One region of the Jeotgalibacillus aurantiacus genome, then DNA from elsewhere that is predicted to be linked to it. Evidence: a T-box and tRNA genes for the amino acid it is inferred to sense, from the RefSeq annotation. Region 1 holds a T-box; the other holds one or more tRNA genes.
The links. The T-box of region 1 lies ahead of metG (methionine--tRNA ligase). A T-box ahead of a tRNA ligase gene usually reads a tRNA of that ligase, here a tRNA-Met.
Positions count from the first base shown of each region.

Region 2: it has a tRNA-Met gene. The T-box ahead of metG (methionine--tRNA ligase) is inferred to sense a tRNA for this amino acid. The anticodon was not compared.

Region 1 covers NZ_JACNMS010000003.1:102,662-112,552, reverse strand. Annotated here, with positions in the region: gene H7968_RS10065 (DUF4256 domain-containing protein) at 1-208, opposite strand, end outside; gene H7968_RS10060 (hypothetical protein) at 224-919, opposite strand; gene H7968_RS18030 (DUF5412 family protein) at 966-1,130, opposite strand; gene H7968_RS18025 (DUF5412 domain-containing protein) at 1,156-1,341, opposite strand; gene metG (methionine--tRNA ligase) at 1,457-3,079, opposite strand; T-box leader at 3,125-3,365, opposite strand; gene H7968_RS10045 (aminoglycoside phosphotransferase family protein) at 3,443-4,225, opposite strand; gene H7968_RS10040 (thioredoxin domain-containing protein) at 4,659-5,327, shown strand; gene H7968_RS10035 (disulfide oxidoreductase) at 5,327-5,755, shown strand; gene H7968_RS10030 (hydrolase) at 5,784-6,395, opposite strand; gene H7968_RS18020 (hypothetical protein) at 6,499-6,624, opposite strand; gene H7968_RS10025 (PepSY domain-containing protein) at 6,760-7,410, opposite strand; gene H7968_RS10020 (AraC family transcriptional regulator) at 7,587-8,459, opposite strand; gene H7968_RS10015 (hypothetical protein) at 8,580-9,299, opposite strand; gene H7968_RS10010 (DUF2200 domain-containing protein) at 9,390-9,743, opposite strand; gene H7968_RS10005 (GNAT family N-acetyltransferase) at 9,873-9,891, shown strand, end outside.
Region 2 covers NZ_JACNMS010000004.1:6-9,896, forward strand. Annotated here, with positions in the region: tRNA gene H7968_RS12830 (tRNA-Gly) at 51-122, shown strand; tRNA gene H7968_RS12835 (tRNA-Arg) at 134-210, shown strand; tRNA gene H7968_RS12840 (tRNA-Pro) at 237-313, shown strand; tRNA gene H7968_RS12845 (tRNA-Ala) at 322-397, shown strand; tRNA gene H7968_RS12850 (tRNA-Met) at 426-502, shown strand; tRNA gene H7968_RS12855 (tRNA-Ile) at 513-589, shown strand; tRNA gene H7968_RS12860 (tRNA-Ser) at 607-699, shown strand; tRNA gene H7968_RS12865 (tRNA-Met) at 728-801, shown strand; tRNA gene H7968_RS12870 (tRNA-Asp) at 810-885, shown strand; tRNA gene H7968_RS12875 (tRNA-Phe) at 896-971, shown strand; tRNA gene H7968_RS12880 (tRNA-His) at 982-1,057, shown strand; tRNA gene H7968_RS12885 (tRNA-Gly) at 1,068-1,141, shown strand; tRNA gene H7968_RS12890 (tRNA-Ile) at 1,161-1,237, shown strand; tRNA gene H7968_RS12895 (tRNA-Asn) at 1,242-1,316, shown strand; tRNA gene H7968_RS12900 (tRNA-Ser) at 1,326-1,413, shown strand; tRNA gene H7968_RS12905 (tRNA-Glu) at 1,421-1,492, shown strand; gene H7968_RS12910 (TraR/DksA C4-type zinc finger protein) at 2,017-2,625, opposite strand; gene H7968_RS12915 (1,4-dihydroxy-2-naphthoate polyprenyltransferase) at 2,746-3,657, opposite strand; gene H7968_RS12920 (isochorismate synthase) at 3,921-5,324, shown strand; gene menD (2-succinyl-5-enolpyruvyl-6-hydroxy-3-cyclohexene-1-carboxylic-acid synthase) at 5,321-7,039, shown strand; gene menH (2-succinyl-6-hydroxy-2,4-cyclohexadiene-1-carboxylate synthase) at 7,040-7,855, shown strand; gene menB (1,4-dihydroxy-2-naphthoyl-CoA synthase) at 7,886-8,704, shown strand; gene H7968_RS12940 (o-succinylbenzoate--CoA ligase) at 8,795-9,891, shown strand, end outside.

The sequences.
Region 1 (9,891 bases):
CGTCCATCCCAACTACATCAGGCTCCCCTCCCGTCTGTTCCATCTCACTCAGCGACCAGAGCTTGCCTTCATCAGCTTCAATTCTTTCCTGAACATCTGCCCAATTCAGATCAGGGTGACGATTCATATTTTCATCAAAACGGTTTTTCAGCGTATTCAGTAATTCCTGACGCTGTTCTGTGGAAAGTCGTTTTCGAATTCCGCTCATGTTGGTTTCCCCCTTTTAATAACGACCCAATTCCTCTGAATTAAACGGTAAAAAATGCTCATAAGACGCATCAAACGTTGCAAAGGAAACCGGCTCATCCAAGCCCGGCTGGTTATCGATCAGATAGGCAATGGCTGTGCCGGAAGCAGCTGAGGCACCTGCTTTCAGATCGTAAGCAAATTTAACTCCGGAGCCTCTATTTTCATGGGCAGGGTTGGTCAGATCATTTTCTTTGCTGAAGTACCCGCTGAAATCCTGTATATCAGTCATGCCCCATGATTGACCGTACCATCTGCTGTCCCAGGATAACGAAAACCGATCCTCAAATCTGAAAAATGGCATGTCTGACCACTGATAATCGCCCAGCAGCTTAATATGCCGGCTCCCACCCTCCATGCCAAGGTCAATCGCTACGACATTAATGGCTATATCTCCCGGCTCACGATCAGGCATAGGATCATCCAGGTTTCCTTCATCATAAATGACCTGTCCGTTCCGTTTAAAAAACAACAATTTTTCAGCTGCATCCTCATTCGCAATAGATAATTTCGTTTCTTCGTTTAACACACTGATATACTCTTCTTTAAAACCAAGCTCTATTAACCTTTCGTTTATCTCATCATTACCCGGCACATCATTTGCAGATGATGCAGTTGGTAAAGCGATAAAACAAATCATCACCACAAAACACAAATGAATTCCTTTTCTCATTTTTACTCCTTTCATTACCCTGAGCGTAGAATCGGGGTCAGACCCCTCATCTACGGTAATCATACTTCTCATCCGGCACATCAAGCTCAATGTTGTTGATCTTTACTGTATCTTCATCCTGCCATTCGATATTTCCCTCGGTTGTTTCATACTGCCAGTAAATGTTTTTAGACCCTTTAGACGAATTCTCAAATTCAAGAATGCCAAGCACTGCGAAGTCAACGATTGCTCCGCCGTTATTCAGATAGGTTTTTTACAGTATATTCGCCGTTTGGTGACGTTTCTTCAGCAATCAGCTCACCCGGCTCTAACCGTGCAATACTGAAAAAAGCCCAGTAAATGAAGTATGCGATTAAAATCAGCAGTGTCATAAAAGCAACTAATGAACCGGTTATGTAGGGGTGTTTTTTAATAAATGTCATGCTGCAACTTTTCCTATTCTTTTACATCATTGTATCATCCAGAAAATGTTACATTCAATGTCCGATTCATTTTTTCAAATAGTACATTCCCTTTCCACAAAAACAGAACACACCTCTACCCCAGCTTCGCACTCTCCTCTTCAATTTGTTTCGTATCAATTCGCTTATAAATAGGTTGAACATCGTGAACATAATCAGGCAGCGATTCTACAACAGACCAGCCTTTTAAAGGTTGCTGCAGCATTTTTTCAATTTTTTCTGATGCGAATGGCAGAAATGGGCGTAACAGCTGCGCCAGGTTTTGAATGATGAAGACACAGTTTGTCAAAGTCGATTTCGCGCGGCTTTGATCTTCTTTCACATGTATCCAGGGCTGCTGTTGATCAAAGTAGCGGTTTGCTTCCCGAATGAAGGCAAAGATCGTCTCCAACGCCTGTTTGATCTCACCTCTCTCAATCAGGACACCGGCTTGATCATAAAGAGCTTTTATCTGGTGATGTAGTGCTGAATCGATCGGATGCCGTTCCACTTTTCCATCAAAGGATTGATCAATGAACTTTAACGTTCTGTTGACGAAATTGGCAAAGGCTCCGAGCAGCTCGCTGTTATGGCTGTAAATAAATTCACGCCATGAAAAATCGGTATCACGCTGTTCAGGGGCATTGATTGTTATAAAGTAGCGAATAGAATCCGGATCATAGGATTTCAACAGATCCGGCAGCCAGACAGCCCAGTTCCCACTCGTGGAAATCTTCCTTTTTTCAAGTGTCATGTATTCATTGGAGATGATGTGCGTCGGTAATGCAGGAAGGTTAATCCCCATCAAAATCGCAGGCCAGATGATCGAGTGAAATGGAATGTTATCTTTTCCATGAACATAATACGACGTCGTCTGCTCAGACCAAAATTTTGAGGCATCCTCTTTGTTGATCTTTGCCCACTCAAGACTCGCCGTATAGTAACCGGCTACCGCTTCAATCCAGACATAGATCTTTTTGCCCTCAAATCCCGGAATCGGCACATCAATTCCATTTGGCAAATCACGTGTCACAGCTCTGTCCGGGACCCCCTCCGCTAAATACCGTTTGGTCAGCTGAATCGCATTGTCACGCCAACTGCTCTCAACGCCAGATTTAGCTGCGTACTGCTCAAGCTTCTGCTGAAATGAATTGAAGGAAAAATAAAAGTGCACCGTTTCCCTGATCTCAGGCTCCTTTCCGCAAAGCTTACAGCGCTTTTCATTTAAGTCAAGCGGGTCAAGAATTTGTGAGCAGTGATCACATTGGTCCCCGCGCGCTTTCGCTCCACAGTTCGGACACGTCCCTTCAACAAAACGATCCGGCAAAAAGCGTGCATCATGTGCACAATAAGCCTGCTCAACCTTCTTTTTGTACAAATGTCCCTGCTCCAGCAACTTCAGAAAAATGTGTTGCACAACCTCATGATGATGTTCACCATCCGTTCGCGTATAAAGATCGTATGTAAAGCCCAGCTGCCGGAACGTTTCCTCAAACTCTTTATGAAACTGATCTGCAATCGCCTCAACCGTCGTTCCTTCATTGCTCGCACGTATAGAAATCGGCGTACCGTTACAATCGCTTCCTGAAACATATAGCACAGGCTTGCCCTTCTGTCTGTAATATCTCGCTAAAATATCCCCCGGAAGTAAAGCTGCTATGTGCCCGACATGTAAAGAACCATTTGCATAAGGCCAGGCTCCCCCAATAAAAATACTCATCCCATCTCCTCCTTAAAATAAAAAAAACGTCCTAATCGAAGTATCGATTAGGACGAGTATGCTCGTGTTACCACCTAAATTTACACACAGCTCACACCATGTGCCTCTGTCAGTACGTATTCATACTGCCGCCGTTGTAACGAGTGCTCATCTCGTCGTAGCCTACTTTAAATGTTCGGTACGAAGCTCAAAGGCCATTTTCAACAAGGATCATCTGCTTCATTTCCACCATCAGAAGCTCTCTATCAAACTACCTCTTGTCTACTTTCCTTATCAACGCTGTTATCTGGTTAGAAGGAGTTTACCACTTTGGATAAATATAGGCAATCATTTTTTTGCAGACTTGGTATCTGTCTCCAAACTTTACACCCACTCCACTCCATGCTCGCGAAGGAACTGGATGTCTGCCTGATAGTGTTTGTCATGGCCTTCGTCGATCATTTTTTGAAAAGCCGGATTACCTTCTGCTGCTTTTCGATGCATGGTCCTGCATAAGCCTTCGAGTCTGAGAATGACCATGTTGATGATGTCCTGCTCAGGTTTGTCATTGCCGTATGCCTCATAAAACAATTTGACTCGTTTTTTGATCCCATCTGCGTCTTCTGGCGAGTAGTGAATGGCCTCTCCTGCTTCTGTGTGATAAAGGCGGCTCAATGGTACACATGTGTAAAGTGCATAGGCCACATCCCATTGCCGCGGACCCGGTCCAGCATTGTCAAAATCGATCACCCCAACCGGTTTTTCCTGATCAAAAATCAGATTATAGATCGCAAAATCGTTATGACAGATGATTTCGTGAGGCTCCGGCGTACAATCAATCGGCTGCCAGGAATCATCAATTGGAAAATCACTGACCGCATCATGATATCCCCGGAGCATTCGTGCAATCCCAGCAAGTGTCTCGTCTGACCACATATACGATTTCAAAGGGTAATTTCCCGCCTCACCCTCTATAAAAGTCAATATTTCTCTTCCTTTTTCATCCATACCAAGAAACCGCGGAGCCTGCGTAAATCCCTTTTTCTCAAGATGCCTTAATAATTGATGGACCTTTGAACTCTCCGGCTTCAACGTACGTCTGACCGTATTGCCAGCACGGTATACGCTTGAAACATTGCCGCCTGATAATTTTTCTTCATGATTCATGTAAATTCCCCCTGGTTAGGGATTTCCTTAGTGAACAAAATGAGATGTATTTTTCCCAAAAATAAAAACAGATGACAAAAGCATCTGCTCAGAAATGGAAGTTAATTTATCCACACGACGGATCCCTTGAATGATTTAAGAACGACAAATAAAAGGTCATCTTTCTTGATGGCCTTTACTGTCTTTATCCAATTACATCAATTCACAGAAATCCACATGGGCACAAATTCTCCTTCCACTACATCTCTACATCAACTTTACCATTTACATCCATATAGAACAATAGTTTAAATGAGAGACAGACCCATACTCTCCATTCATGAACATTCTCTGAAATATCCAAAAGAACGTTTGTATTGGTGGTGATTTAGTAATAGAATGGTGATCAAATGGAAGTTTGAGTGCTTTTAATTTTAGGTGAGGGGTTATGGTCATGAAGAATAATGCCTATAAGATTGCGGTTGTGGTGACGCTGCTGGTTTTTGCGGTTGTTGGCGCTTTTGTTTATATGAATAGCGGCAGCCAGACGGCTGGATCGCAGAGCAGTGATCAGCCTTCGATTGAAGGACAGCCGACGATGGGGAATACGGATTCTCCTGTTCAGGTAGTCGAGTTTGGCGATTTTAAGTGTCCTTCGTGTAAGGCCTGGGGAGAAATGATCTATCCACAGCTCGTGAGCGATTATGTGGATACAGATAAAATCTCATTTTCGTATGTGAATGTACTTTTTCACGGTCAGGAATCTGAGCTTGCTTCTCTTGCCGCTGAGTCTATTTACAAAATGGATCCTGATTCCTACTGGGATTTTCAAAAAAAGCTTTACGAGGAACAGCCTGCTCAAAATCATGATGCAGTATGGGTGACAAATGAAAAACTGCTGGAGGTTGCAGCTGAGACCACAGATGTGGATTTAGCGCAGCTGGAAGAAGAGCTGAATAACGCGACGATGGCAGATGAAGTGGCGATTGATACTGAATTGGTTGAACAATTCGATGTGGCTTTTACGCCGAGTATTATAGTGAATGGCACCATGCTTGAGGATCCTTTTGATTATGAGGCGATTAAAGCGCTGATTGATGAAGGATTAGAGGAAAATGAGTGATGGCAGCATCTAATCAAAAGGCCGGCCTGTTTTTATTTGCAGCCTGGCTGGTCTCGATGATTGCCACTTTTGGCAGCCTGTATTTCAGTGAAATAGCGGGATTTATTCCGTGTGACTTATGCTGGTTTCAACGCATTTTCATGTACCCGTTAACGATTATTTTAGGCATTGGCGTTTTCCAGTCGGACTTCAGGGTAAATCGGTTTGTGTTTCCTCTTTCCATAATTGGTGGATCCATCTCTGCCATGCATTACATGGAGCAGAAAATCCCCGGCTTTGGCGGCATTAAACCATGCGTGAGCGGAGTTCCGTGTAACGCTGAATACATCAACTGGCTTGGATTCATCACCATTCCGTTTCTGGCTTTAACGGCCTTTGTGTTGATTACGGTGCTGATGGTGTTCGTGACTGTTTTATCAAAAAAGTAAGCGTAGACTAAGGGTCTGTCCCTGAAGTCTACGCTTTTTTCATGTCCTTCATCAATGCGATCCCTCTCTCCACAGACGTTTCCACGTATCCAATGATTTGCTCGAGTGTAAATACGGACAAAGGCTGTTCAAGATCTTTTTGATCAAAATTCATGTCGTCTAAAATGCTTGGCAAAAAGTTTTCTATATCTGTTCTTTTCACTTCATCTATTTCGACGATGTCAGCGTTCTGTTTAAGTGCATCTTTCAAATGGTCCGTCACCTTATAGTGATGCAGCAGTTTACCGTTCAGCAATTGAAAATCCCTGTGATATCGCACAAAGACTTCGCTGTCAGCCTCCATCCGGTTTCTTAACCATGGTAAATAAAAACCTTTTAACCAAAGGTCATCAGCGATTAAATGTGTGAAGTACCCCTGGATAAAAGGGGACGCCTGATGAGACATGTACTTTTCAAAAAACTCGTCGTGAGCAATCCGCCTCGACCCATCCTGTTCATCCCCCCGATAAAAGTGCGACGAGTCTTTTGGTGAGACTGCATCCGCTGCAATCCCTCCTGCGATAAATGAAGAACGATCATCAATGTTCATTTCATCTGCAACTCTGCCCGCAATAATGGCGTGCATAATCCGTGATCCCATGCCTTTACCTGCTTTCATTATGTATCGTCTTTCAGTCGTCACACAATGAAAACGTACATCCAGCGTTATTCAAACCAGGAATAGCGCAGATATACGTCTCATTTTATTTAAAGATCAAATAAGCAATCATTACCGCAATGACAACAAATCCGCCAATCGTAGGTGTCCCATACAACGCCCGGTTCCAGCCATCGTCTGTCTCAATCTTACTCTTCTTCTCCTCATTCATGAAAACACTCCTTTTCATGATCAGTTCTGCTTTTATTTTACCATTAATTGTATCATTGTGTAGCGTTTAGGGACACTCTCCAAAGCCTACGCAAAAAATCCGGCCAGCGCTTGCTGACCGGATTTTATTCTATGATTAGTCTTCCAGATTCATTTCAAGGATTTCACCTGTTACTGCATCAATTTCAAAGTCTGCATCGTCGTCATCGCCGTTACCTGTGTTGATTTCAATTTCGTAGATCATGCGGCCGTCATCGTCATCGAATTCAACGCTTTCAAGTGTGCCTGATACTTCTGCCATTGCGATGCTGACTGCTTCTTCCTGAGTGATATATTCTTCATTTGTATTGGCAGATGTTCCATTTGAAGCAGTTGCTGAAGCTGTTCTATTGTCATCGTCTGAAGAATTGTCGTCAGCCTGATCGGTGTTCTGACTATTGTCGTCATCGCGATCATCGTCGTCATCGTCACGCTCTTCCTTCGCCTTTAGAATTTCTCCTGTTGACGCATCCATATCCAGATCATAGTCGATTTCTCCATTATCAATATCAATTTCGTAAAGATACCCTCTGAACTGCTTCTCAAGCTCCACACTTTCCACGACACCCTCATACTCTGCCAGCGCTTTTTCCTTCGCCTCATCCACACTGATCAAATCAGACTCATTAGCCGGCTCCGGATTCACAATCCCCACAGTTCTGAACTGATCCGTCATCGCACCTGCACCTAACGCTCCACCTAAAATCACTGTACTCGCCACTGTTCCAATAATCACTTTCTTATTCATATTTAACGCCTCCTGAAATTTGTTTTGTTTGTTGTTCTGATTACATCTTACCCAGCCAAGATGAGAAGAAAAGATGAGGAAGATTAGAATTTGATGAGAATGTTTTGTGTAGAGTTTGTGGGCTGAACCGGACACTACAAAACGCAAAAAAACAGGCCCGGTAGCAGGCCTGTTTTTTATGCGTTCATCCGTTTGACGGGAATCCAGATTTCACTTTTAAATGAGGGTGAGGTTGTATCGTTGTGTTCGTTCCAGAGGATTTCAGGTCCTTCTGTTTGTTCGTACTGGCTGGTTGGGAACCATTCAGCGTATATTCTGCCCCAGATATTTTGCAGCGTTTGAGGAAATGGACCGACTGCTTCGAACACTGCCCAGATGGAAGGGGCTACCTCAAGTTCATCAAAGCCCTCTGGACATTCATTCGTAGTCGCAACGCCGATCACATGATCAAGCTCTCCCTTTTCCTCCATGCGTCCTTCTGAAAAGTTGACAGAAGCACTGATCATTCCGGCAGGCTCTGTATTCGACTGCGCCTTCAGCCGTCCGATATGATCCTCCGTTAATCCCTTCCACATCTTTTCAATCTCAGGATTTACCCCTTCAAACACGATGGGCACCCTCTTTTTAAACCCGATCACACGAAAAGCATCTTTTTCCACAATACGATAGTTCATTTCTGTTCCTCCTTTAACTGTTAACTGAAAGGTCATCGGAGGAAATGCCTTTAACGTTTTGCCTGTATCTCTCGCTTCTGCAGGCGACATGCCATGAAAGCTCTGAAAGGCCCGAGTGAATGAATCTGCAGACTGATAACCGTACTTGACCGCAACATCAATAATACGCTGATCCTTCAGATCAAACGCAGCCAGCGTCAGCCTTCTGAGCCGGATGTACTCTGACAGCGGGATACCCGCCAGGAAAGCAAACATCCGCCTGAAATGATATTCCGAACAGCACGCACGCCTCGCCACCTCAACCATCTCAATCTCGTCTGTTAAATGATCCTCAATATAGCTTACAGCCTCATTAAAACGTCTCAGCATCTCCATCTCATAACCTCCTTGCAAACAGCATAACAGGGAGAAACTGAACGGGTCCGACAATCTGTGCCCGTTAATGTAGAGTTTGGATCTGTCTCTGATTTTAATCTCATTTCACTTTGAATACTGCTATTGAGAAAGGTCTGTATATTCAAAGAAATCCGGTTCTGGTTTCATTACTTTAGTGCCTTTATCCGACTGAAAATAAATCTCTTCTTCGTCCCCATAAAGTACTGTTATATTGGTATCTCCAAAACTGAGCCTACTTGTTTTTTTCCTTTGAAGCATCTCCTCTTCTTCCCAATCGATCGCTTCATTTACAAATCCAATAATGTGCCTGATCGTAGCTTTATCTTTTATCTCCGAACAATAATTATCATGTAAACGTTTATAAATACATATGTTCTCCGGCATTTTGCTAACCCAGGTCGTTGAGTAATGAATAGGATTTTTATCATAAATCACTTCAGTTTGTTCCTCAAAAGAATTAAAATTAGCCGAAATCGTTAACTCCCCATCAAACCCTTCTTTCCTCCATCGGGAATAGAAGCCGCCCCAATCATTTTCTGCCTCATGATCATCAAGTGCTGATTCTTGATACTGTATATCCCATCCAAGTTCAGGTAATTTATTCAAATAGAACTGATGGATATCTATCCAGCGATCACCTTCTAAAACGTATTGATGGTCATCCAGTTCTAATCCATTAAACAATGGGATGTCGTCGTGCTCCTCTGGAATAATAGACATCCCCTGATAAGGGTCTTCCTTTAATTGTTGATAGACAAACCATCCCACAGCAATCAACATGAGCAAAGCACCGGAAGCAAGCCATTTCGTTTTATTCATACTACTCCCCCTAAAATATCTCTTTTATCTACACGTGTATATACTTTGGCATGGTTCTCATTTCAACTTTTATCATTGAAACTTTATTATTTAAGGCTTCCTCAATATCTTCTCCATCGCCTTTCCTTTGGCGAGTTCATCAATCATTTTATCCATGTACCTGATTTCCTGCATGACGGGCTCTTCGATATGTTCAACCCTTACTCCACAGACGACGCCCTTGATCAGCTTTCGCGCAGGATTCAGCTCAGGTGCTTCTGCTAAAAAGGTTTCAAAATCGGTTTTTGCTTCAAGCTGCTCATCCAGCTGTGCCTGGCTGTACCCTGTCTGCCAACGGATGATTTCATCAACCTCTGCTTTCGTCCGCCCTTTTCTTTCGGCCTTCGCAACGTAGTGAGGGTAGACACTGGAAAAGCTCATCGTGTAGATTTTGTGTTTAGTCATGAGTATCGCTCCTTTCATTAAAAATAACATCCTTATACTTATATCTTTCATATACATCATTTTAATCGGATAATCCTTTTTATTTCTAAATAATGTTATCATTTATTCAATCTGAAAAATATAGTCGAGGTGATAAGCATGATCATTG
Region 2 (9,891 bases), on a different contig from region 1:
TGCCGCAAGGCGTGGGGGTTCAAGTCCCTCCACCCGCACCAATTCAATATGCGGGAGTAGTTCAGTGGTAGAACACCACCTTGCCAAGGTGGGGGTCGCGAGTTCGAATCTCGTCTTCCGCTTACTATATTTAGCGCCCGTAGCTCAATTGGATAGAGCGTTTGACTACGGATCAAAAGGTTAGGGGTTCGACTCCTCTCGGGCGCGCCATACATAGAATACCACATACTTTTTTTCGGGGAGTAGCTCAGCTTGGTAGAGCACTTGGTTTGGGACCAAGGGGTCGCAGGTTCAAATCCTGTCTTCCCGACCATTTATTAAGGGGCCTTAGCTCAGCTGGGAGAGCGCCTGCCTTGCACGCAGGAGGTCAGCGGTTCGATCCCGCTAGGCTCCACCATATTTTTTGAAGGATACTTTATTTATTGGGCGGCGTAGCTCAGCTGGCTAGAGCGTACGGTTCATACCCGTGAGGTCGGGGGTTCGATCCCCTCTGCCGCCACCAATATAATAAAGGACCTTTAGCTCAGCTGGTTAGAGCAGACGGCTCATAACCGTCCGGTCGCAGGTTCGAGTCCTGCAAGGTCCACCACTTTTATACAGATTCATGGAGGTATACCCAAGTCTGGCTGAAGGGATCGGTCTTGAAAACCGACAGGGGTGTAACAGCCCGCGGGGGTTCGAATCCCTCTACCTCCTCCATTTTAATTTAATGATGTTTATTTATCGTCGCGGGGTGGAGCAGCTCGGTAGCTCGTCGGGCTCATAACCCGAAGGTCGCAGGTTCAAATCCTGCCCCCGCAATTACCTTTGGTCCCGTGGTGTAGCGGTTAACATGCCTGCCTGTCACGCAGGAGATCGCCGGTTCGATCCCGGTCGGGACCGCCATTTTTATTTTGGCTTTGTAGCTCAGTTGGTAGAGCAATGGACTGAAAATCCATGTGTCGGCGGTTCGATTCCGTCCAAAGCCACCATTTTTCTATGGCGATTGTGGCGAAGTGGTTAACGCACCGGATTGTGGTTCCGGCATTCGTGGGTTCGATTCCCATCAGTCGCCCCATACATTAACTGCGGGTGTAGTTTAGTGGTAAAACCTCAGCCTTCCAAGCTGATGTCGTGAGTTCGATTCTCATCACCCGCTCCAACTTTATTAAATAAAGTATGGGCCTATAGCTCAGCTGGTTAGAGCGCACGCCTGATAAGCGTGAGGTCGGTGGTTCGAGTCCACTTAGGCCCACCATTATTCCACAGTAGCTCAGTGGTAGAGCAATCGGCTGTTAACCGATCGGTCGTAGGTTCGAGTCCTACCTGTGGAGCCATTTTTTTATGGGGAAGTACTCAAGTGGCTGAAGAGGCGCCCCTGCTAAGGGTGTAGGTCGCGTAAGCGGCGCGAGGGTTCAAATCCCTCCTTCTCCGCTCTTTAGGCCCGTTGGTCAAGTGGTTAAGACACCGCCCTTTCACGGCGGTAACACGGGTTCGAATCCCGTACGGGTCATCCTTTTAAAACACACTTCATTACGAAGTGTGTTTTTTCTATTCTTCCATCTCTCAAAAAATAACAATCGAAGCTGGATTTTGTCTTCTATCTCCAAGGCAGTATGGTAAACCCTATATAATGATTTCTCCTATCTCATTCCATGCCTGGTCATTACTTTGATTTAAGCGAATGGGGATAGTACATGTAATGAGTCAGGTAAATTACCTTTTTTGCTATCAATCACTCGATGCCTTCTGTCGATAGCTGGCCAGTTGATGATGATAGACTGTTTCGGTAAGCCAGATTAGTTGAGTGTTCTGTAATTAATGTAGATAGACGTTTGATTTCTGTCGATAGTCGTTTGAATTTCGTTGATCACGTCAATGAAATAGTCGATAGCTAATTTCAACACCCTGATCTCAAAAAACTATCCAAGCGTATCATAAACAGATTTAAACGAAGGTATCTTTAGAAAAGAAGAATACGACGATTTTAGCGCAAAAAAGGAATACACCAGTTAAATAGGTGCATTCCTTTTTTTATTATTCTTTATCACTGTTTTTATAAATTTTTCTTTCGTCACCTTCGAGGTCTGTTCCGATTGTGTCTTCGTTTACATCTTCTTCGCTGTAGAGGTCATTATAGTCTCCGGATCCGTCAGCCATATCGGAAGGGGTTTCGGAAGTACCGTATCGTCCTACTTCGTCGAAACTGTTTTCGTAGTCACGGACTTCGCTTTCTTCTCCTCTGTATGGATGATCAGACGAAGGGGACAGGACCGATTCTTCGCTTGGTCTGGAGTGATCATTGCTGAATTGTTCAGCATGCTCCACGCATGTCAGTGCAGTAGGGATGGCTTCTAGACGTTCGTAAGGGATTTCTTCTCCGCTTACGGCACAGATCCCGTAAGTGCCTTCATCCATGGCCTTCAATGCACGGTTAATATCGTCAAGTTCTTTTTGTGTATGTTCCTCGAGTGCCAGGTCTTTTTCTCTTTCAAAAAGATCCGTGGCATTGTCAGCAGGGTGATTATCGTAGTTTGATAGCTCTGTATTCGTGTTACCATCAGGTTTTTCGTTTTGTTCAATGATTTCTTTTTTTCTGGTGAGTAATTCATGTTTAAGGTATTGTTTTTGTTTATCTGTAATCATGCAAAACATCCTTCCTTCATCTAAGTCACTTCTTACAGTTTATCCTTCTCACAAAAATTGAAACCTAACATTGTATTTCGCTGCCTTTCAAAAATTAAAAAAGACCCCCGGAGGAGTCTTTTAAAAGAAGTATCCAATTAAATAACCGATTGATAACAAAAAGCCGAAAATAGTGTTGGTCTGTGCTGTTGCTTTCATTGCAGGCATCATCTGGATCGGCATTGTTTTCCCAATGAATCCTTTGGTTGCTCTGACAGCTTTAGGAATGCTGAACAGACTGATGAGCAGCCATGGTGATACTGTACCGGTGATCACGAGGACTACTACAAACCCGTATGATACGGTGAACATACCGGCGAGCAGATAAATCGCTTTCTGTCGACCGAGGAGAATAGCAATGGTTTTTCTGCCGTTTTCCTTGTCTCCGTCTAAATCACGGATGTTGTTGGCAAGAAGGATTGCACCCACCAGAATGGAAACCGGAATCGATACAAGCATTGCTACCGCATTTACCATGCCGGTCTGAATATAGAATGAGATCAGGATAATGACAAATCCCATGAAAAATCCGGCCGTTATTTCACCAAATGGTGTGTAGGCGATTGGGACTGGACCACCTGTGTAGAAATAGGCTGCTGCCATACAGACTAGTCCGATCACGGCGATCCACCATGAACTGTTGGCACAAATATAGAGACCCAGCAGTAATGCTACACCGAACAGAATGAAGGCAAGGTTCAATACTGTCTTTGGCTTAACGCCATTTCTTACGATTGCGCCTCCGATGCCGACAGACTTTTCGTTATCCAGGCCGCGTACGAAATCGTAATATTCGTTAATCATATTGGTTGCAGCCTGTATGAGTATGCTTGCAAGAAGCATAGCCAGAAACATTGGCCAGTTGAGGCTGCTGTAATCAAGTGCTAATACTGTTCCGAGTAATACGGGAACAAATGCTGCGGTCAATGTATGCGGTCTGGTCAATTGCCACCAGATGCGCCATCCCTGATCGCGTTCAGGTTGTAAACTCATGTTATTCTCTCCTAACTGTAGTAACGCAATAAAGCCAACTTAAAGTGTATGAAACAGGAAGAACTGTGTCAATAAACTTTTCAAAAATCGACAAAGTTTCTACAGTTTCATTATATCTCTTTTTCCCTCTGTGAAAAAGTTGGTGATGGTTGTAAAATAGAACGTTTGCCGATGACGATTCATTGACATCATTGTAAAAAGAAGTGTATCTTTAAGAGAGCAATTCAGATGGACGAATGTGCGATTTTTGGAGGGGAAGCACAGTGAAAATCCTACACGAATCACAGGGGTTTACAGCATTTGAACGCGCTTTTGAAAGCGCTGAAAAAACAAATAAGAAAGTTTTATATAGCAAGGTAATGAAAATCGGCACAGTGGACCCACTTCAATTTTATGAAGCGGGTTATTCTATCTATCATGGTGAGCGCTCGTTCTGGGAGGATCCTAAGAGTGAAACAACACTGGTCGGGCTTGGAAATGCGGAGATCTTTTCTTCTGACAGAGAGGAAGCGCGCTTCAATGAGCTTCAAAAGCAGTGGTTTCAGTTTTTAGAAGACGCAGTGATAGAGGACAGAGCCGGGATGAGTACAGGCCCTGTTTTGATGGGCGGCTTTACATTTGATCCAAAGCAGGAGACAGCAATAGAGTGGTCTAATTTTTCAAAGGCTTATTTCCATCTGCCTTCTTTTATGTTGACTGTTGAGCATGATGGCAGTGCCTATCTGACGATGAATATTGTCTGTATGGAAGGTGATCTGGCAGCAGAGGTCTGGAACCGAATGCAGCTTACGAAAGAACGACTCATGACAGGACAGTCTACACATATTAAGGACATCAGCGTGGAAACGATTGATGAGATCAGACCGGAAGAGTGGAAAAATTCCCTGACATCTGTGGTGGAACGCATCAATCAGGGTGAGATGGAGAAGGTTGTCCTTGCAAGAAAGATCAAGATTGGCTTTAACGATAAGAAACGATCAGATTCAGTTCTGGAACGCCTTCGTGATGATCAGGCGGACAGCTTTATTTTTTCTTTTGAGGTGGCAGATTCCTGCTTTATTGGGGCCACTCCTGAAAGATTGGTTAGAAAACAGGGAAATGAAGTGCTCTCCACTTGCCTTGCGGGGTCTATTGCCCGCGGGAAAACGATTGATGAGGATGAACGGCTTGGACAGGAGTTGCTGAATGATCAGAAGAATCTCGATGAGCATGAGATTGTGGTCCGAATGATTTCAGACAGTCTCGGGCAGTTATGTGAATCCATTAACGTGCCGTCAAAGCCTGGTCTTATGAAAATGAGAGATATACAGCACTTATATACACCGGTAAAAGGTTTCACAGGCTCTGAAAAGACGATTGTTGATTTTGTTGAAAAACTTCATCCGACACCTGCGCTTGGCGGAACGCCTACAGAGAGAGCGCTTAAGGTCATCCGGGAAGAGGAGAAAATGAATCGTGGACTTTATGCAGCGCCTGTCGGCTGGATGAATGCAGATGGTGATGGGGAGTTTGCAGTGGCAATCCGTTCTGGCCTCCTTGTTCAGGATTATGCTTATTTGTATGCCGGGTGCGGGGTGGTCAAAGATTCAGTAGCTGAGAGTGAATACCAGGAAACATTAATCAAATTCCGCCCGATGTTAAGAGCCGTGGGAGGAACAATGAAATGAATCATCAGGATCGATTGACTGAATATGTATCAACTTTTATAGAACAACTGTATCAAAGTGGGGTGAGAAGAGCTGTGATTAGTCCCGGCTCCCGCTCAACTCCACTTGCTTATTTACTTGAAGCCCACCCGCTGATTGAAACTCACATTAATGTGGATGAGCGATCAGCGGCTTTTTATGCGCTCGGTATGGCGAAAGCGAGCGGAAAACCGGTTGCGATTGTCTGTACATCAGGGACAGCAGCAGCGAATTATTTTCCGGCTGTTGTAGAAGCGAAGTATGCACGGGTACCACTGGTCGTGCTGACGGCGGACCGTCCGCATGAGCTGAGGGACAACGGAGCACCACAGGCGATTGATCAGATTCATTTATTTGGTCATCATGTGAAATGGTTTTATGATATGCCGCTTCCTGAAGCTGAATCAGCTGTCCTGCGCTATACGGGTAGGATTGCGGCTAAGGCTGCAGCGAAAGCAGAATCACATCCGAAAGGGCCTGTTCACCTGAACTTTCCTTTCAGGGAGCCTTTAATTCCAAAGCTTGATTCCTACAGGGAAACGGCTGTTTTTGCAGATGTTTTCCACGGGGAAAAGCAGTTGTCTGATGAACAGCTTTCTGTTCTTGCAGATAAAATAGACCATTCCGCAAAAGGGCTGATTATTGCAGGACCGATGGAGTCGGAACATACACTGGACGATCTGATTGTACTGGCAGAAAAAACGGGGTATCCCATTCTCGCTGATCCATTGAGCGGTTTGAGGGACAGCATGCAAAAGCATGACATGGTGATCGAAACGTATGATGCTTTTTTAAAGGATGGATCGGTAAAAGAAACACTGAATCCTGACCTGATTATCCGCGTTGGCGGCATGCCTGTTTCAAAAGCACTCAGTCAGTATCTACAAGGGTGTAATGCTGAGCACTGGCTGTTTGATGAGGGAGCGGAGTGGAGAGATCCGATCTCGGCAGCTACGTCGTATATTGAGAGCTCTATACAGAGATTCTCCGATGTTGCGGAGCGTCTGACAAAGCAGCCTAATGGTGATTGGTTAAAGGTATGGCAGGAGCTGAACAGAGCTGCAGAACGTGTGATCAGCCAATATGTACTGGAGCAGAAGGATGAAGGGGCAGCAGTTGGTACGCTTTTGAAGGCTCTCCCTGCCGGAAGTCACCTGGTGGCAGGCAACAGTATGCCGATCAGGGATGTCGACACCTTTTGGACGAGAGACACAAAAGACATACATCTTTGGGCGAATCGCGGTGCCAACGGCATTGATGGCGTTGTCTCTACTGCACTTGGTATCGCTGCGGTGAAAGACGAACCGGTCTATTTGTTAATCGGTGATCTGTCGATGTTCCATGATCTGAATGGTCTGCTCGTAGCAAAACAGCATCGCAGCAAACTGCAGATTATCGTCATGAATAATAATGGTGGAGGGATCTTTTCCTTCCTACCTCAGGCAAAAGAACCGGCTCATTTTGAAACGCTGTTTGGCACGCCGCCATCTCTTAATTTTGAGCAGGCAGCCGCTTTTTACGGGCTTGATTATCAGCGCTGTGAAACGAAGGACGAACTTAAAGCTGTATTGCATGAAGAGGCGGATCGTCTGAAACTGACTGAAGTGCTGACAAACCGTGACGAAAACGTAACGGCCCATCGTAAGCTCTGGCAGGACGTTGGAGCAGCGTGCCGGGCAGTATTGGAGAAGGTTTGAATGAAGATCAGGATCAGAGACGGGTACTATCATTTACAGGTAAAAGGATCCGGCAGCGATCTGGTCGTGCTGCATGGTTTTACAGGCTCTGCCTGCAGCTGGTCCCGATTTCAGGACCAGCTGCAGGATCAGTTCCGTGTTATAGCTATTGATCTCCCAGGCCATGGTCAAACAGAGGTGCCTCTGAATGAGGACTATGTTTCGATGGAAATCGTGTGTGAAGATATCAAAGCTGTTCTGGACCATTTATCCATTGATCAGGCAGCTTTCCTCGGCTATTCAATGGGGGGACGGACTGCACTTGCTTTTTCAATGCGTTACCCTGAGAGAGTCCCTTCACTCATCCTTGAAAGTGCGTCACCTGGTCTGAAGCTTTATGAAGAACGGACTAAGAGGCGTCTGCAGGATGAGGAACTGGCTGAATTTATTGAGCGGGAAGGCATTTGCGCCTTCACTGACAGGTGGGAAGCGATCCCGTTGTTTAATTCACAAAAAAACCTCCCTGAAAAACAGAAGAGAATGATCAGAGAGCAGCGGCTATCGAATGCTCCTGAGGGGCTCTCAGCGAGTCTAAAGTTTATGGGAACCGGTCATCAGGCTTCATACTGGGAGCGGCTGCCGGAGCTTCAGATGCCGGTGCTGCTGCTGACAGGTGAGTATGACACGAAGTTTGTCAATATTGCAGAAGAGATGAATAAATTACTGCCTAACAGTCGGCATGAAGTCATTTTGAGTGCAGGGCATGCAATTCAGGTGGAACAACCCGAAAAGTTTGATACAATAGTAAGGGAGTTTTTAATTCATACTTTGAATTAAAGCCCGATTACATAAAAGGAGGTTTCTTTCATGACTCGTGAATGGGTACAGGAACGAAACTATGAAGATATTTTATACGAAACGTATAATGGGATTGCCAAAATCTCGATCAACCGTCCGGAAGTGCGTAATGCTTTCCGTCCGAAAACAGTAATGGAGTTAATTGATGCATTTGCTTATGCCCGTGACGATGCGAAAATTGGTGTCATCGTCCTTGCAGGTGTTGGCGATAAAGCATTTTGTTCAGGCGGAGATCAGAGTGTGCGTGGACACGGCGGATATGTAGGGGAAGACGAAATTCCGCGTCTGAACGTGCTGGACCTTCAGCGTCTGATCCGTGTGATTCCAAAACCGGTTATTGCGATGGTTTCAGGCTATGCAATCGGTGGCGGACACGTATTACACGTTGTGTGTGACCTGACAATTGCTGCTGATAATGCGATCTTCGGTCAGACAGGTCCAAAGGTTGGATCGTTTGATGCAGGTTATGGTTCAGGTTATCTGGCACGCATCGTTGGCCACAAGAAAGCACGTGAAATCTGGTTCCTATGCCGTCAGTATGACGCGAAGGAAGCGCTTGATATGGGCTTGGTCAATACAGTTGTGCCGCTTGATCAGCTGGAAGATGAAACGGTTAAATGGTGTGAGGAAATGCTTGAGAAGAGCCCGACTGCACTACGTTTTATCAAAGCAGCGATGAATGCTGATACAGATGGCCTTGCAGGTCTTCAGCAGTTTGCAGGAGATGCAACGCTCCTTTATTACACAACAGATGAAGCGAAAGAGGGCCGTGACGCATTTAAAGAAAAGCGTTCACCGGACTTCGGACAATTCCCGCGTTTTCCTTAAGCAGATGTTTCTAAGCCCATGGCATGGTCCATGGGCTTTTTTATCGATCACAATACATACGAAGTCAATGAACAGAAAGAGGTGAACAGTATGTCAACCTGGCTTGAGAAAAGAGCGTACCTGACGCCAAACAGGGTCGCACTTTATTTTGCAGATCAAACCTGGACATTTAAAGATTTGGAGACGGCATCACAGGCGTTTGCAGCCAGATTGTCAGGCTTTATTGATTCAACTGACCCCGTTGCGCTTCTCTTGCAAAATCATCCGGATACGGTCATTGCCATTCACGCCATTCAAAAGCTGGAGCTTCCTGTGCTGATGCTGAACAGCAGGCTCACCGCTGAAGAGTGGAATTTTCAGCTTCAGGACAGCGGAGCACAGCTTGTGATCACGGATCATCACTCCGTTCCAGACCTCGATGCAGATGTAATCACAGCAGATGAGGTTAAGCTGGCTGATCCTGTCGATCTGACGACGTGGGGACACGCTGAACTTTGTTCTATTATGTATACTTCAGGGACTACAGGTCATCCGAAAGGCGTTATGCAATCCTATGATAATCATTTTGCGAGCGCTTCGGCATCTGCGTTTAATATTGGATTGGACACGAAGGACATCTGGATGTGTGCCGTACCGTTATTTCATATCAGCGGATTTTCTATCCTGATGAGAAGTGTCATTTACGGGATCGGTGTCAGACTGTACGCTAAATTTGATGAGCGGGTCATCCATCAGGATCTGGCCAGTGGAAAAGGAACGATATTGTCAGTCGTCTCAGTCATGCTGCAGCGTCTCCTTGATGTGAAAGATTCTGCATATCATGCATCGTTCCGCTGTATGCTTCTGGGCGGAGGACCTGCGCCTGAATCGATGGTTGAGAAGTGCCATCAGCTGAACATACCGGTTTTTCAATCATATGGCATGACTGAAACGTGCTCTCAATTCACCACACTGTCACCCGAGGATGCGCCTTTTAAAATCGGTTCATCTGGCAAACCTCTTTTTCCTGGTGAATTAAAAATTGTGACTGAATCAGGAGAGACTGTTACCCAGAATGAGATTGGAGAAATTGCGCTGACAGGACCGTCTGTTACATCAGGCTATTTCCACAACCGCGAGGCTACGGATAAAGCACTGCAGCGCGGGTGGTTCAGGACAGGGGACCTCGGCTATCTTGATCCTGATGG